One region of the uncultured Butyricimonas sp. genome, then DNA from elsewhere that is predicted to be linked to it. Evidence: riboswitches for the same ligand, from Rfam matches in the RefSeq annotation. Region 1 holds a riboswitch; each other region holds the start of a gene.
What was found. A riboswitch is a leader RNA that binds a small molecule or an ion and turns the genes downstream of it on or off. The one in region 1 is predicted to bind cobalamin.

Region 1 (5,540 bases):
CCGGGGGTTATCGCTGGACGCAGAGGTATCGGGCTACTTGATGTATATCGACAACTGGATACTATGGTTGCCCAAGGACGGGAATCAATGGGTGTGGACGCCGCAGAATCACCGCAACGTGCGCTCGGAAGGCGTGGAACTGTACGGGAAGCTGACATACGAGACGGGGGATTTAAAGGTGAACGCATCCGGCAATTACAGTTGGTCGCAATCCCGTACCCGCAAGAAACAGCACGAGGACGACGGCTCTTACATGAAACAGATTCCTTACGTGCCACGCTTCAAATGGAACGTGCGGGTTGCCGCCGATTACCGGGGAGCCTTTTTCTCGTGGCAAGTAACTTACATCGGGCGACGCTTTATCACGACTGACCAAGCATACGCTACCGACCCCTATTCGGTACACAATATATTGGCGGGTTACCGTCACGAGTTCCGTAACGGGATGAGCCTCACCCCGCAGATACGAGTGGACAATTTACTGGACACTTATTACGAATCCACGCAGTATTACCCGATGCCGTTGCGAAACTGCCTCGTGTCGCTGATGTGGGAATTTTAGAGGAAGAATAAACAAGTTAATAATATTACATGATGAAAATTAGAATTATGAAGAAGTTTTATTTAGCACTTTTGTTTTTGGGAATATTTGTAGGATTCTTGAGTTCTTGTAGTGATGATGATGAATGTACACCTCTACCAGCACCCCCGATCATTAATATCACGAGTGGTAACTTATCTATGCATATTGGAGATTCAATCATACTGAAGGCATCTGTAGCCAGTCCTACAGAAACCACTTTCAGTTGGATATTAGACACCACAGAAGTTTCCACGGATTCCATTTACGTGTTCAAATCCGAATATAGCGGACTTTTTGACGTGAAACTCACAGCTACAAATTCCGATGGAACTGTTGCTACAACAACCTCTATCACCGTGCAACCGGGAGAATACAAAAACGGAACATTTGTTTTAAGCGAAAATAACTCTTTACTGACATTTATCAGTCCGGAAGGAAAAGTGACCACAGATGCATACACGGATGAAAACGGGACAAAATTGGGAAGCGTAAATCAAGATATATTTATCAAGAACCACAAAATGTATATCGTTTCACAAAATGGAGGCGGTGATGGATTCCTTGTAATCGCAAACGCGGAAACCTTGAAAAAAATAAAAGGTTTTCAAACAGAATTAAACGGGAAGGTTAACTGGCCTACCCACGTGGCTGTATTAGGAGATGATGATATTTATTTGCGCGACAATAACGGAGTAAAAAGATTTCAACCGTCAACCGGAACCGTAACCCTTATTGAAGGAACAAGCGGAGCACGGAAAAACACAATGGCTGTTGCTGACGGTAAGGTTTTCGCTTCGGTGAAAAACACGGTTGTAGTGATTGAAGCCGGTAAAGACATAATCAGCAGCACGATCAATTTCGACGGGGAAGTTTCCGGGGTAATCAAAGCTTCCGACGGCAACTTGTGGGTATCCGACAGATCAGGTAAAATCACGAAGGTGGACGCGAAAACTTATCAAAAAATAGGCATGAATGATATTCCAACAGAAGTTGCTAGTGTTTGGAATACCACGTACGCCGCAGCACCCGGAATTACAGCTAAAGGCGACACGTTATATATAAGCGGGTTAACTTCCAAAATATATCGTCATATTTTCAGCACGAAAGAAACGAAATTAATGGTGGATGCCAAAACGATGGTCGACAACGTCGGTATCGTCTACAACACGTGCGCTGTTCACCCGCTTACCGGAGAAGTTTATCTAAATTCCATAAAAGGATACGGACAAAACTACAAAATTAATAACATCAGTGTATTCAACTTTAGCGGGGATGAACCAGAATTAAGTGCAAATTACGAAAATTACACGGCATTCCCTGCCGGCACGTTCTTCACTTATAATTTTGAATAAACCGACCATGAAAAAGAATTTACTCTATATATTAGCTATTCTGGTTATCACGGGAATGTGGAGTTCCTGTAGCGATAATGATGGCGGAGAAGATGAACCGGAGATGCCTCTTACCGCACCGGAGGTGTCTGTACAGAACTTGAGCTTGAAAAATGCTATTCTTCCCTCAAAAACGGTAAGATTAAGAGCGAATATCATCAACACCACACGTGCTGACCTGCAATGGTTCGTGGATGGGAAGGCAACATCAACAGACACGATATACGAATTCTCGTCCGCCACAGAGGGAGAGTATAAAATCAAGGTGACGGCATCCAACATCTTGGGCGAGGCATCGGACAGCACGTATATCACGGTACAGGACGGTTTCAAAATCTCGGACGTCACGAACTGGACGGGTGAAGGCGATTGCCGTTCGGTGCTGGCGATACAATGGGTAAAACCGGAGGTGGAGGATTTATTGCACCCGGCAGACGAGGATGTCTTTTTCCGGGCGTGGGGATACAAGTGGAATAAACCGCAAAAAGGGAAGATATCCCCCACGGGATTTGACATGATTAAAGCCATTGCCAAGAGTGATCCCCGCTTGTTCGTCATCGTTTCGAGCGATGCCCTCGGGGCTACTATCAAGGGATTCGGTTATGACGGCAACGGTGACGGGAAAATCTCGATTGAAAGCGATGATTTCGTGCACAACGAAAGAGAATACAAGGGAATTTCCTTGACAGAGGCGGATTTCACGGATGGCATATACGTGCAAGAACAAGAGGATAACATTGATGACGTCAGGGTTACCAGCGAGGGCGACTGGTGGATGGGCGGCTGGTACGTGGCTTATGCATCCTACTGGTTGGGATACGGGGAAGCCGTACTGGAAGCGGAAGAGTACGAGTATTCCAATTTCTACGCCAGTAACCGGGAACTGGAAGACGAGTGCTGGGATGCATGGACATTCTCCCCGATTAATAATGCGGAACAAAATATCCTACCCATACCCCGCTTGTTGAAAGCAGCAGGCATCAAATAGCAATAGCATATTCCAAAATACTTAACTAAAAAATAATTTTATACTTGAGCTCCCGGATGATCCGGGAGCTTTTTTACTTCCACATCATCAATACATTTTAAGAATAGACTAAAAGGAGTGCGATTTGAATATAAAATAAAAAAAAAATACTTGATTATTTAACATCATTCCTCTATCTTCGCGAAGAATAATGGAAGTGAGTGGTGTCTCGATTCGCGAATCGCGTTTCGGGATGAAAAGGGAATCAGGTGCAAATCCTGAACAGAATCCCCTGCTGTAAGTTTCACTATACTTCCCGGGCATACTTTATCCACTGTCCCCGACACGAGGGACGGGAAGGAAGCCCCGGAGAAGGAAACGAGTCAGAAGACCTGCCACAAGCTAATATGTTTCATGTTCAATGGGAAAGGAGAACATAAACGCCAGTACCGTTTACAAGTCGATATTTGACGCCATCTTTTTCCTACAAACAGAAATGTTTGTATCCACGTGGGATACATGGGTATGAATTAATTATTGCGTTTTTTAATATATAAAATTAATTCAAAAAAAAAAAAACAGTTATGAAGAAGTTGTATTTCTTTTTTATCGTGTGGGGATTGATGATCTCGTTGTTTAGCGCGTGTAGTGATGATGATGACTACATCCCAACCTTGCCCATCGTGGGTTTCGCGCAAGGGAATTATTCCATGGAGTTGACGGATTCCATCGTGTTCAGGGCGGAAGTTACCAATGCTTTGGAAAACACGTTTAGTTGGGCGCTGGACAACGATGAGGTTTCGACAGGTGACACATACGTGTTCAAAGCAGAAAACAGCGGCACCTACCAACTAGCCCTGACCGCAAAAAATTCAGACGGCACGACGACCAAAACCGCAACGATTACCGTGAATCCCGGTAAGTATAAAAACGGGACTTTTATACTGAATGAAGGGTTAGTTACGACTCACGGCTCGTTGATTTACATCAGCCCGGAAGGAGATATTACCCCTAATGTATATTACAAGGTGAACGGCGAGTATTTAGGAGATGTGTGCCAAGACCTATATATCAAAAACAACAAAATGTATATCGTATCCCAAAATGGAGGAAACGGGGGTGGTTTTCTAACCATTTGCAATGCTGAAACATTAAAAAAAGAACGTTCTTTTCATGATCCTTTTATCTTAGGAATAGACACGAGTTATTATGAAGACGAGGGAAAGATGGTGCAAGTAATCGATACCACTTTCTCGTATTGGCCAACACACATTGCCGTATTAGGAGATGACGATATCTATATACGTGATAATAGGAACGGCATCTTCCTAATGCACCCGTCAACAGTGGCAAATGATCACAGAGCGACTCTAATCAAAGGCACCCAAGGCGCCCGGAAAAATACCATGGCTGTGGCAGAAGGAAAATTATTTGCCTCACGAAGAAACACGGTCATAGTTATCGAACGAGGCAAAAACGAGGTTGCACATACAATTGCATTCGGGAAGAAACAGATTTCCGGGCTAATCAAAGCCACAGACGGAAACCTTTGGGCCTCGGATGAAGGCGGTATTATCTATAAAATCGACCCGAAATCATATGAAATATTAGCACAAAATCAATTGGAAGGTGAAGCAGCCTCACTTTTGCGTATCAGAGCATCGCAACCTGCCGCACCGAACATCACTGCCAAGGGAGATACGATATATATCAGCAACACGACCACAACAATTTATCGTCACATTTTCAGTACAAATGAAACAAAATACATGATTGATGCCAAAAATTGGATTCCCGCTTCTTCTGATTTCTGGGAAGGGAACTACGCGAGTAAGCCATTGGTATATAATACTTGTGCTGTTCATCCTATCACGGGAGAGGTCTTTTTAAACACGGTAAAAGGAATTGGCTCACAACGCCACACGAACCATATCACGATTTTTGATTTCAGCCGCATTAATCCCGAGAGCGAAAATTATGCCAGAATAAGTCGTGATTACGCAAATTACACGGATTATCCTGCTAATGTATTCTTTACCTATAACTTCAAGTAAATCATTAAAACAATCACAACAATGAGAAATTTATTATCAAAATCTTTCATAGCCTTATTATTTATCGGCTTTTTAGCTTCTTGTAACGAGGATACATCCATCTTAGCGGAAATGGAAGATTTAAAAACAAACACAACGCCTTTAGTTGTAAATGAAAATCTTCAATCCGTCAATTCTATTAATGATATCCAAAACTGGACAGGAACGGGAAATAACCGTTCCGCACTTACGATCCAATGGGTAACAGCCTCAGATATTGAGAATCCCACTGATGATGAAATTCATTTCTTGGCATGGGGATACCGTTGGACTTCCGGTGCAACGGGAATAGATATGGTTAAAGCTATCGCAAAAAAAGATACTCGCTTATACGTTATTCTCGGAAATAATTTCGGGGGAGTCACAATCAAGGGATTCGGGTATGACGGAAATAATGATGGAAAAATTAAAATCAGTAATTCTTCTCTCACTTTAACAGAAAAGGACTTCGTGAACGGCATCTATCAAGAAAAGAATGGGGATAATTTAGACGGTATGAAAACCTC
Region 2 (5,540 bases), on a different contig from region 1:
CTTAATGTCCGTAAACTTATACCCTTCAGGTTTCACGGTATCCTGCTTCACCGTATCTTGCGCACAAACACCTGCACAGGCAGCAAAGACCAAAACAAATAAAAACAATACAAACTTTTTCATATTCTTATATTATAATGACTATTCTATTTTTTGACAAAAGTAGCCAATAAGTCTGCATTCTGACGTCTACCCCGCAAAATATTTCCACAGATTTCATAAACAACAAATTAGCAGGTTACAAATCAAATACTAACTTGTAACCTGCCAACTTGTAACCTGCCAACCTGTAACTTTCGCCTTCGGCGAAACTAAAAAGTATATGACACGGATGCCTGATAATTCCGGGGTTTTCCCAGTACAGTTGTTTTCTCGAAATACTCCTTGTCAAACAAATTATTAATATTCAAAGCCAGATTCACATGCCCTTTAATCGTGTAATATATTCCCGCATCCATCAGCCACAACGCCGGAGTGTAAATTCGTTCCTTGATATCGGAGAACACCTTATCCTTGAAATTTCCGCTTAATTGGAACGACAAGTTCTTCAACACCCCCGTGGGAATCGTGTAATCGGCATACGCGTAAAAAGTTGTACGAGGCACACCTGTTTCACGCACATTCTTATTTTCTTCCTTGTATTTCGAGAATCGTCCACTCTCCGCTATCTGTCGCAAACGATATTCCGCCCAACTCAATCCCGTCGTAAACCGAAGCGTCGGAAGAGGACGAACCACAATCTCAAAATCAAATCCCTTTGACATACCTCGACCTACTTGCCCTTGAATATTCTTCGTCACGGTACTGCCGTCGACCACTACAGTAGTATCTCCCAAACTCTTCACGATATTATAGCGACTCGTGTAGAAAATCGAAGCGTTGACATCCACCCATTCATTCAACGTGTAATGCCCCCCGACTTCTGCCGAAATTCCTTTCTCCGGCTTAAACACTTCTCCGCCATCCGTGTCGGGATTGAACTCGTTCCCCTTTCTATCCAAATACATAATATCCGGATTATAGAACTTCACCACCGGATTGAAGAAAGAAGAAGCGGAAGCATAAAATGACAATTCCGGCACCGGGAAATACACCACTCCCGCCCGATACGTGAAAGCGGAAGTCTTCACTTTATTCCATTCCGAACGGTTCTCCTTCTTGTAGTCCTGTTTCCCGTCCAAAACCTTTGCTGTTGCCGTTTTATAGTTATAAAAATCCACGCGTCCGGACAACATCGCCTTCCATTGGTCGCTAAATTCCATCACATCATGCAAATACACGGCATGCGTTCTATCGGTTTTCAGACTTGCAGCTGAAATTTTGGAATCCCACCAGCCTTGTACCAACTGCGGATTCTTCAATGCCAACACAGCACCCAATCCGGGTCCCCACAAATCATCACTCCCGTACCCGTTATACTGTACAAAATCAAACGCGAAATACGACCACCCCAATGTATAATGGTGTTTCACGAATCCGGTCTCCACGTTACCTGTCAATTCCAGCACATTACTCAATTGTTTATGATCCGGGTTAAAGTTCAACGGTTTATTTCGCACCACAGAATCCAGATTTATATAGGTCGTTTTACCTTTCGAGGTATAATACCATTTATAAATAGATTCCTCCGAAGTCCGGTACCCCAATCCTTCCACGCAGCAATAATCCAAATCGCTATGGAAATAAGTAAACCTCTCTCGCAATGTCATGTTCTCGGATATCACGTGAGTGTACCGTGCCGTCACGTCCCATACTTTACGCTTCATCCGATTATTCGCGTAATCATTATATATCTCGTGATAATCGGCATAAGGATGCCGTTCTCCGCTCTTCATAAAAGGCTCGGCATCCTTACCGACTTCGTACACATCATAACGCACGGTCGGTGCGGCCCCTATTTCAGTCGTGTACTTATCATCCGCGTAACTGCCACTCACTTCCAATCTCCCTACTTTGCCGACATTCGCGCCTAAAACCCCATAAAGGGAGAATCTATTCGCGTTCGTGCGCCGGTAACCGTCGCCCGTGGAATAATGGATATTCGCCCGGTAATCAAGCGGTCCCGCCAACTTTCCCCCGAAACCCAATGTAGCCCGTTTTTCTTCCCAACTACCATAACTAATCCGGGCATTAGCTGAAAAATCCGGTGTTACCTTCTTGCGCACGATGTTCAAAACCCCTCCCATGGCAGAATGTCCCGCCAACACCGAAGCGGGTCCCTTTATCAATTCGATGGATTCCACGGATGACAAGTCCCCGTAAGGAACATTCTGGCTAACCGTTCGCTCATCCCGCATCCCATCAATCATGATAAGCGCGCTCCCTTGTCCCCGGATAGAGAATCGTTGGAACGCCCCCAGTTGATTTGTCTTGTGAATAATCCCGGGCAAAAACTTCACGGCATCTTCCAGATTCACGATACCTTTACGCTCCAACATCTGCCCGGAAAGTTTACTTACCGTTATCGGGACAAAGCGCAACGGTACATCCAACCCCAACAAATCGATACGTTTTCTTTTTTCAAGCACACTTACTTCATCGATACGAAAAATCGTATCCGTGATACTTTTCTTTTTGCGCTTGTCTTTATCCTCGGCGAAAAGCGAGCCGACACACGCGAACAGCAATACTGCCAATACAACAACTTTTTTCATACAAACTATATATTAATAATGAATAAAGCATTATTAACATAGTCTTTAGGGTAACATGAGTTTCAAGGTAAAATCCATATTTTTCCTCTCGCTTTTTCTCCCGAAAGCTATGGTTATCATCGTTCGGCAGGTCTTCTGACTTGTTCCGGATTTTGTTGCCTTCCCAGTTATTACACCAGTGACATTTGAAGTACAAAATCCCTTGTAAAGGAACTTACAGCTGCGGGTACAGTCCCGGATTCACACCGGATTCCCTATTAAGCGTCGCCTTCATGAGCGAAGGTTCCGCACCAAAACGGGGGCAAAAGTAATATATTTTTCAATACTATTCATCTCAACCGGACTTTTTATTGCCCGAAGAAATCCCATCCCAATAATACCCTTATACTACCCTTATCATCTCTCCGCTCCGCTTCCCCTCCCGTTCATCCCTTTTCCAACATCGCCGGGGAACGGCGTTGGAAAAGCGGGCCACTAGAGTTGAAAGCGGGATAAGGCAGGAATAGGGTATTATTAGGGTGGTTTTACCGCAGGTCATCCTCGAATACAAGACTCGGGGCGGGTATTGTAACTTTCATAATTTTATTTATTTTTGTTACATCCAATTTTTTATAAATATAAATAATACACCATCTTCTATGCGGCGATACAGGCAGAACATCAACAACATGAATATACATAAAATCACAATAGGCATCGCAATAGTTTTGCTTCCAGTACTCTACCGACTCGACCACTGCTTCACGGGGCTTTCGGCTGCTTTTTTTTCGCTCGTGCTCTTTTCCCTCGCACTAATCCCATACCTCCTCTCCCGGGAAAGCTACTCGTGGAGGAAAAACGACACGCTCGTCGGGTTGTTGCTTTGCTGGACACTTATCCGTTACTTCACCTCTCCCGTTCTCGATGATACTTTTATCCTTTTCGACTGGCTCGCCGCGGTTATCGCATACACGTGGGCAAGAAACTCGTCTGCCGCCGACACGATCTTTCCCGCCTTATTCGTCGGCGGCATCGTTCAATCCGCGTGGGGGATACTGCAATTCTCGGGCAACATCCCTTCTTATCATGCGTATTTCGGGCAAACGGGCAGTTTCAACACTCCCGCTCTATGGGGAATCTATTTAGCCATGGCGATTTTCGGCGGGATACGCCTGCTCGGGACACAAACAAGAAAGGGATATAAAATGCTCGTGCTCGCCGGAATGGCATTCGTGTCCGCCGGGATGATTCTGGCGCACTCGAGGGCAGCGTGGGTGGCTTTGGCGTGCGGGCTGGCATGGACATTCCTGAAACCCGCGAAAAAGCCCACGGGCAAGAAGTGGAACAAAAAAGCGGTGCTCACGACCGTGGCACTCTTGCTACTCGCAGCACTCGCACTCTGGGGCGTCTACCTGATTCGACCGGATTCCGCAAAAGGGAGATTGCTCGTGTACGGAGTTTCCCTCTTCATGCTCGGGGACGCCCCGTGGTTCGGGCACGGCATCGCTTCCTTCGCCGCCGAATACATGCCCTATCAAGCCGAGTGGTTCCTGCACCACCCCGCATCAAGTTTCGCCCGGGTGGCGGGCAACAATCATTTCGCTTTCAATGAATGCCTCAAAATAGCTTGTGAACAAGGTATTATCGGGCTGGCGTTATTCTGCCTGCTCGTGTTTTGCAGCATCCGACACGTGAATGGCGCAACACGGTATCATGCCGGGTTAGTGGTCATCATCTTTATTTTCGGAATGTTCGGCTACCCGTTCGAGGACACTTCCATCACGTGCGTTTTTTATGTCGCGGCGGCAAGCATCGCCGGGCACACGCAAGTCGTCGGGCGAGTCACGAGCGTGCCCCGGTGGGTAAGATATTCAGTTGGAACCGTGCTATTAGCGTGCCTCCTCGTGACTGGGGCGGAATACCGATACAGAAAAATTGTAGAAACCGATTTACAGGAAGCGGGGCAAGAGCGGGAATCCATCCTTCCCCCCTGTTTCGCAGAGTACTACCGTGCGCTGTATGCCTCACCGGATTTCGTGCTACGCTACGCAGAAGAACTCTACACGAGAGAACTCTACCGGGAAGCCCTCCCCGTGCTGAAGCAGGCTCGCCGCTTACAATGCAACGAACTGATTTTAATCTCGCTAGGCGAGTGTTACCGGCACGAGGGCGAGCACGACAAGGCAATAGAGGCATTCTCGCTGGCATCACGCATGACCCCGGCGTATATCCTTCCCTGTTTCCACCTGTTTTCCCTTTACCGGGAAACGGGAGAAGAGGAAAAGGCTCGCCAAGTGGCAGCGGAAGCCCTGTCCATGCAAGTGAAAATCGTCAACACCACGGTATTGCGGGCGAAACACACGATGAGAACTTATTTAAATGAAACAGAGAAAGGAGGTGAAAAATAAACAGAAAAGAGATAACACGAGAAAAACGAGGTAATACAATTATTGTACAAACATTTAAAGTAAAACAAATCTATGAGAAAAATGAAATTATTCTCCCTGGGGATTGCTTTATTCAGCTTATTTTGTTATTCTTGCATGGATGACAGGCTTGAACCCATTCCCAGAGAGGAACTGCAAGCTATCCCGTTTAGCGTCAATGACGCCAGAGAGTTCTTTGAAAATAATGCGACTGATTTATCCCCGTTGTCCTTCACCGGGATTTCCGTGGCAAGAAGCACGGGAAGGGCAAACGTCGAACTGAATCCCGAATGGGACAATGCCATGGTATCGGGGCATAAAGGGGTGACATTGATAGAGATTCCACTCTACTCCACGTCAACGGTACTGGTGCAAGAAGGAATTTTTAAAAACAAGCGACTCGTCGGTACACGAACGACAATCTCGGGAAGAAGGTTAATCGTCGCCAAACGAGCGAACGGGGAGGTCGACATGTTCGTGG
Region 3 (5,540 bases), 110 kb from region 1:
TCCGTGATACGGAAGGGACGGATGCTGTCGGCAGAGGCGTCGAGGGTAACGGTTTCCCGCTCTGTCCTCAATTTATACAGGGGCATGCCTTCGTAATGCGTCCATTCCACTTGTTTCACGGGACCGTGTGTCCGGCTGACGGCGGCAATAGCGTTGCGATAGTCCAGCGTGTAGGTATCGGGTGAGGGAGTCCCCCTGTCCGGCGTGCCTTGCCGCGTCATGCCCCGGGGTTTCTGTTCGCCGAACAGCCACGAGGGAAGCGGTGCCATGGACATGTATCCGCTTAATATCCACGTGAAGACGAATATCCCGAAGAAGAAGCCCGTGATGTGATGCCACTTGAACCACGGTTTCTTGTAGGGGGTGCGAAGGAAGCCTTTCCGGCGGTTCAGCCAATAGGAACGAATGCCGAGGATGAATCCCGTGAAGCACATGAACATCCCGAGGTAGCAAGACCAGTACATGAATCGCGTCCACAAGTTCTGGTTTTCCCGGATGACCGTGAAATATACCCAGTGGGGTATTGCCCCGAACCATGCCCAGAATCGTTTGTCGGAATCCGTGAATTGCAAGATATTGCCGCTTCGGGAGGAGATGTACAATTGATATCCTTCCGGTCCGTCATAAAAGAATTTGTACACGGGCAGTTCCCGTTTGTTGTGGGCAAGCGGTATCCATTGGTCGAGGGCGTGCAGGGTGTCTACCCGAGTAATGTTGTTGTTCGGGCACCAGTTTTTTGCCCGCCATTCACAGAGGGCGTAATTCACTGTCGGTGCCACGGCGTTGGTGTCGGCGTATAAATCATGACTCTTTCGCCGGTTCCCGAAATGGAACACGTTTTGTCCTTCCGGGTTGTCGAGGCTGATTCCGCCCGGGCGGACATCGGCAGGCAGGCGGCGGAGCGCATCTTGCATGTCGGGTAATAACGCGGTGTCAAGGGCTTGCTGGCGGGCGAAGCGTTCTTCTTGGCTTACACGGGGAAACGAATGGTATATCATCACGATTCCGGAGATAAACCACGAGAAGCACAGGATACAGAGAATGATTCCCAGTATCCTGTGGATATGGATGAGTAATCTTGTAATCATGTGATTAGTCTATGTCGTCGGTCTTTTCGTATTTCTTTTTCTTCACGATGATGTCTTCCCGTTTGTGGGTAGAGGCGAATTTAGCGTGACGGATGAACAGGTCTTGTATCGCCTCGTTTTGTCCCAGCCCCTCGAGGATGACGTTGACTTTATAACCTTTCTTTTCCAGTTCCTCTTTCCAGTCCCCGGCAATATCGTTTTTGGCATGGTCGCCCGCCACGAACATGAAGGGGACGAGGGTCACTTCCCGTGCCTTGTTGGCTTCCAGTTCCCGGATGACGTCATCCATGGCGGGATAGCCTTCGATGGTTCCCACGTGGTAGTTCTTGTGACCTTGTGCTTTCATCACGTAGTCGAGCATCCCGTAGGAAGAGTTTGCCGGGTGGTAAGTGCCGTGGCACACGAAGACACAATCGCCTTTCGCCTTTCCCCGGAGCGATGCGGCAAGGGCTTGTACGGTTGCCTTGTAGTCTTCCGGGGTGTAGAGCAGGGCGTTGCCCAGCCGGATGTCTTTGAATTTGTCGCGGTAGAGAGCCACTTCCTTGCGCAAGGCTTCCATCTCGATGCCCTCGATGATGTTCGTGGGTTGGATGATGAGGTGGGTGTAGCCGTCCGCTATGAGTTGGTTCATTGCTTCCACGGGATTCGGTTTCACGATGCCTTTTTCTTTCAAACGGCGCATAATCATGCGGGAGGTGTAGGCTTCCCGGACTTCGATGCCGGGGAATGCCTTTGCCGCTTTTTTATTGATTGCCTCGATGGTGAGGATGCGGGTGTCGTCGTGTGTTGTCCCGAAGTGAACCATAAGAAGGGCTATTTTGTCATTCGGTCCGAGGGTTTTGAATATATCGGATTCCTTGAAACCTTCGCCATGACCGAAGGCGGATATGCTTGTTAATAAAAGAAAGGCTATTAATATGTTTTTCATGATATCGGTTTTATTTCGTGAAACGGATTACAAGACTGGCGAAGAATGTTCTGCCGGGGTTGAGAGTTGCGTAGTTCACGCCGTTGGGGCGGTCGTCCGTCCAGTCGAAGAGGTTGTCAATCCCGGCGTTCAGTTCAAACAGGAAGTTACCCACGGGTGCGAAAGTATGCGTGGTGGCAAGGTTCCAAAGTTGGTACTTGGGAGCACTGGTGTCGGTGATTTTACCTGTTTTGGAGTCTACCTTGTAAATGTATTTCGAACCTTGTATTCTCCCGTTGACATTCACGTGCAGGCGGTATTTGTTCCACTCGTGTGTCCAGCCTCCCCGGAAGGTGGCGGCGTGTCTTACCGATTCGCTTAGGCGGCGTCCTTCCCCGTCGGCAGCGTAAACGCAGTTGTAAGCCCCCGCGGCGGAGAATCCTGCCCCGAGGTAGCTGTTCACGGAGATGTCGAAGCCTTTGATGCTCGCCTTGTCGAGGTTGTGGTACACGTTACGGGTTTTTATTCCATTGGCTTTATCTTCGTCCGTGGCCCCGATATCGTATTTCTCGATAATGTCTTTCACGTCATTGATATACCCGTTCGCGGAAATATTGAGGTATTTCCCGGTATACTCCACGTTCACGTTATAATAATTCGCTTTTTCCGGTTTCAAGTCGGGATTCCCGATGGTGATGGCTCCCCGGGCTTCGTAGTCGTAATATAGTTCCTGTATGCTGGGTGTTTTGAATCCGGCGGCATAGGAAGTTCTGAAGTTGAACGAGCCGAGCGTGTACATGAGGGCAATCTTCGGGGTGAAGCGGTTCTTGAACATCTCGTTGTAAACGTAACGGAAACCGGGGAGGATTTGTAGATTCTTCCATACACGGATTTCATCCTGCGCGTACACGGCGAGCGTGTAGATTTCTTTCGGTTCGTCGAGGCTGCCGGGATTTTTCATGTAGTCGTTAGCGTATTCCGTACCGAGCGTGAGTTTGTTGTATTCGCCCACCCGGAATACGCCTTTCAGGTTCCCGTTGTAATATTTTTGGCGCTTGGTCAATTCTTCATCCCCAACCCGGAATGTCGTGTCTTTTTTGTCAAGTTGGGCAACCGTGTAGAGTTTGTTGTACTCGTAATTGTCCATGTAAAGGTCGAGGGAGATGTACGCTCCATCGTTCATGAAGTATTTTCCGCCCAAGCCGAAATTGTAGTCCATGTAGGTGAGGTCGTATTGGTACGCCCCGTCGTTTTTCTTTTCTTGTACCGGACGATTTACTTCCCGGTTGAAATAACTTCCTTGCGCGCAAAGTTTCAATTGCTCGTTGGGCGCGTAAGTGAAGTGTTGGGTAACAATATTGGAATGGAATTTACTGGATGATTCGCTTCTCGTGGGGATGACCGTGTCGCCGCTGATTTCATTGGGGTTTAATTGCCATCCGCCCATTTGCCGTCTTTGATAAGAGGTGGAGGAAGTGAATTTACCGAAATTAAAATCAACACTGGCGTTTTGCGAGAAGCTGGATTCTCCCCCGAAACGGGTTTTCGACTGCACGCTGATAGGGTCTTTCGGTTGTTCGATGATAACGTTGATTACCCCGGCGATGGCGTCCGAACCGTAGAGGGCGGAAGCTGCACCTTTCAATATCTCGATGCGTTTCACCCGTCCCATGTCAATACGCGACAAGTCGGTATTGTTGGAAACATCTCCCGCCACTTTCTTCCCGTTGACGAGAATCAAGATGTATTTGTTGCTCATGCCGTTGAGCGTGAAGTACGAGCCCATGACCGTGGGGCGAATATTGAACGCGGGGTTCAGCAACAGAAGGGCGTCCTCGAAGGAGTTTACTCCTGCCTGCCTTAAGTCCGACCCGCTAATCACTTCTACCGGGACGGGCGAATCTTTCAATCGGCGGTGGGTTCCTGTTCCCGTCACCACGACCTGATTCAAGTTTACCGGGGTGGCGAGTAACTGGAATAATATGTCACTTTTGTTTCCGTTCACTTTCATGGAACCGACCTCGTAACCGGAGTAGCTGGCACGAAGCGTGTAAGTCCCGTCGGGTATTTTTTCCAGAATGAATTCGCCCTTGTTATTCGTGGCGATACCGATGCTTGTTCCGACTAACCGAACATTTGCCCCGGCAAGAGCTTTACCGGTTTTGGCATCTACAACTTTCCCCTTTAAGGTGATTTCTGCAAAAGCGACGCTCGCTAATGCTACTACGAATAATGTAGTCAGCGCTACAAATTTCTTCATGTAAGATTAAGTTTAAAAGTTCATAATGGTACTCCTGACCCCGGGAATACGCTATTACCTGTTTTGCTTTGGCAGGTCTCCTGACTACGCCTAAGAAAAGTACCTTCCCGTCCGCGAGGACAGTGGTGCAAGAACTTTCCTTTGAATCTCCTTGCGGAGAAACGGGCATCACAGTAGCGGGCACTGTGTCGGATTCTAACCGACTTCCCTCTTGTGCGCTAATGGGATATTAACACATCACCAAAGACTCCGCGAATGTATGCAGATTCCATTAAAAAATACAATGAAACGGAGAAAATTTGTACTCTATTGGTTTTAGGATGCTTGTTTTACCAAAATGTGATTACGCCATTTTCATACGTGAATATTCTTTCTTCCACGCCAGTGGTCAGATTGCGCAACCAATATAGTGCGTTTTTTGGCACGTTGTCATATTCTAGGTAAAAATTGCATCCTTCTTGTATGCCTAACGATTGCCAGCCGTCCCGGTCGTGGTATAGTAACTTGTATAAATTGCCGGGGTAAATCCCGTTGCCATCATTTCTAGGCAGGCAGACGAGTTCGTCGATTGTTACGGGTGTATCGAAATGTAAGGTTAGAAATGTATTGTATAACGAAACATTAGTTAGAGGGTTGCCGTCAATGGCGGCATGGTACAGAGAATCAGTTATCGCTTGTAGTTTTTCACCTCTCGAGTTAAAAAAATACAATTCTGCAATATATTTCTCTCTACCGCTTTGGGGAATGCGGTACCATTGGTATTTTTTATCGGGATGCATGTTCCTGGCTTTGAAGAATAGTTTTTTCGATGGCTCAAGTACAAAGACCGTGTCCACTCGTGAAAATTCTTTATCGTTGGAGGCTTCAATAATAGTGCCGTTTAAGGTGTTAAGATATTTGTGTAAGGCGTTTGTTAAATCCGGATTCTTTCGTTCCAAGTGTAATGTATGTTTTTGGGGGCTAGGGATAAGGTAGTGGGTATCTCCTTTTGTGTCAAGAATGAACGGGTAGTTGAATGGATGATACATGCCGGTGGAATCGTAATAGACAGGTAGGTAAGCGATGTTTTTTGCCAATTCACTGAATTTCGCTTTGTTATTTGAAACCTTTCCGGCTGCAATAGGTTTCCATTCAAGGTTATTAAACACGCATAGGTATGCGTGTCGAGGGGAATAGGAAGAATTGTTTTCTATTTGGATATCGGTGGTGTAGCAGTATGAATCCGTCACGTCTTGCATGAACGGGTCTTTGAAGAATTCGGGGATGAATTCTTCTTCTTCGGGTA

Region 2: another riboswitch for cobalamin. It lies ahead of Q5866_RS11350 (TonB-dependent siderophore receptor); the one in region 1 lies ahead of Q5866_RS03885 (DUF5074 domain-containing protein).
Region 3: another riboswitch for cobalamin. It lies ahead of Q5866_RS03420 (TonB-dependent receptor); the one in region 1 lies ahead of Q5866_RS03885 (DUF5074 domain-containing protein).

Annotation. Positions count from the first base shown of each region.
Region 1 covers NZ_CAUFYA010000005.1:114,308-119,847, forward strand. Annotated here, with positions in the region: gene Q5866_RS03870 (TonB-dependent siderophore receptor) at 1-562, shown strand, start outside; gene Q5866_RS03875 (DUF5074 domain-containing protein) at 610-1,935, shown strand; gene Q5866_RS03880 (PKD domain containing protein) at 1,943-2,962, shown strand; cobalamin riboswitch at 3,147-3,356, shown strand; gene Q5866_RS03885 (DUF5074 domain-containing protein) at 3,526-4,995, shown strand; gene Q5866_RS03890 (hypothetical protein) at 5,017-5,540, shown strand, end outside.
Region 2 covers NZ_CAUFYA010000023.1:72,104-77,643, forward strand. Annotated here, with positions in the region: gene Q5866_RS11345 (aminopeptidase C) at 1-123, opposite strand, end outside; gene Q5866_RS11350 (TonB-dependent siderophore receptor) at 312-2,654, opposite strand; cobalamin riboswitch at 2,762-2,964, opposite strand; gene Q5866_RS11355 (O-antigen ligase family protein) at 3,323-5,041, shown strand; partial or broken gene Q5866_RS11360 (hypothetical protein) at 5,114-5,540, shown strand, end outside.
Region 3 covers NZ_CAUFYA010000005.1:2,573-8,112, reverse strand. Annotated here, with positions in the region: gene Q5866_RS03430 (PepSY domain-containing protein) at 1-1,088, opposite strand, end outside; gene Q5866_RS03425 (sirohydrochlorin cobaltochelatase) at 1,093-2,016, opposite strand; gene Q5866_RS03420 (TonB-dependent receptor) at 2,027-4,255, opposite strand; cobalamin riboswitch at 4,308-4,515, opposite strand; gene Q5866_RS03415 (hypothetical protein) at 4,585-5,540, opposite strand, start outside.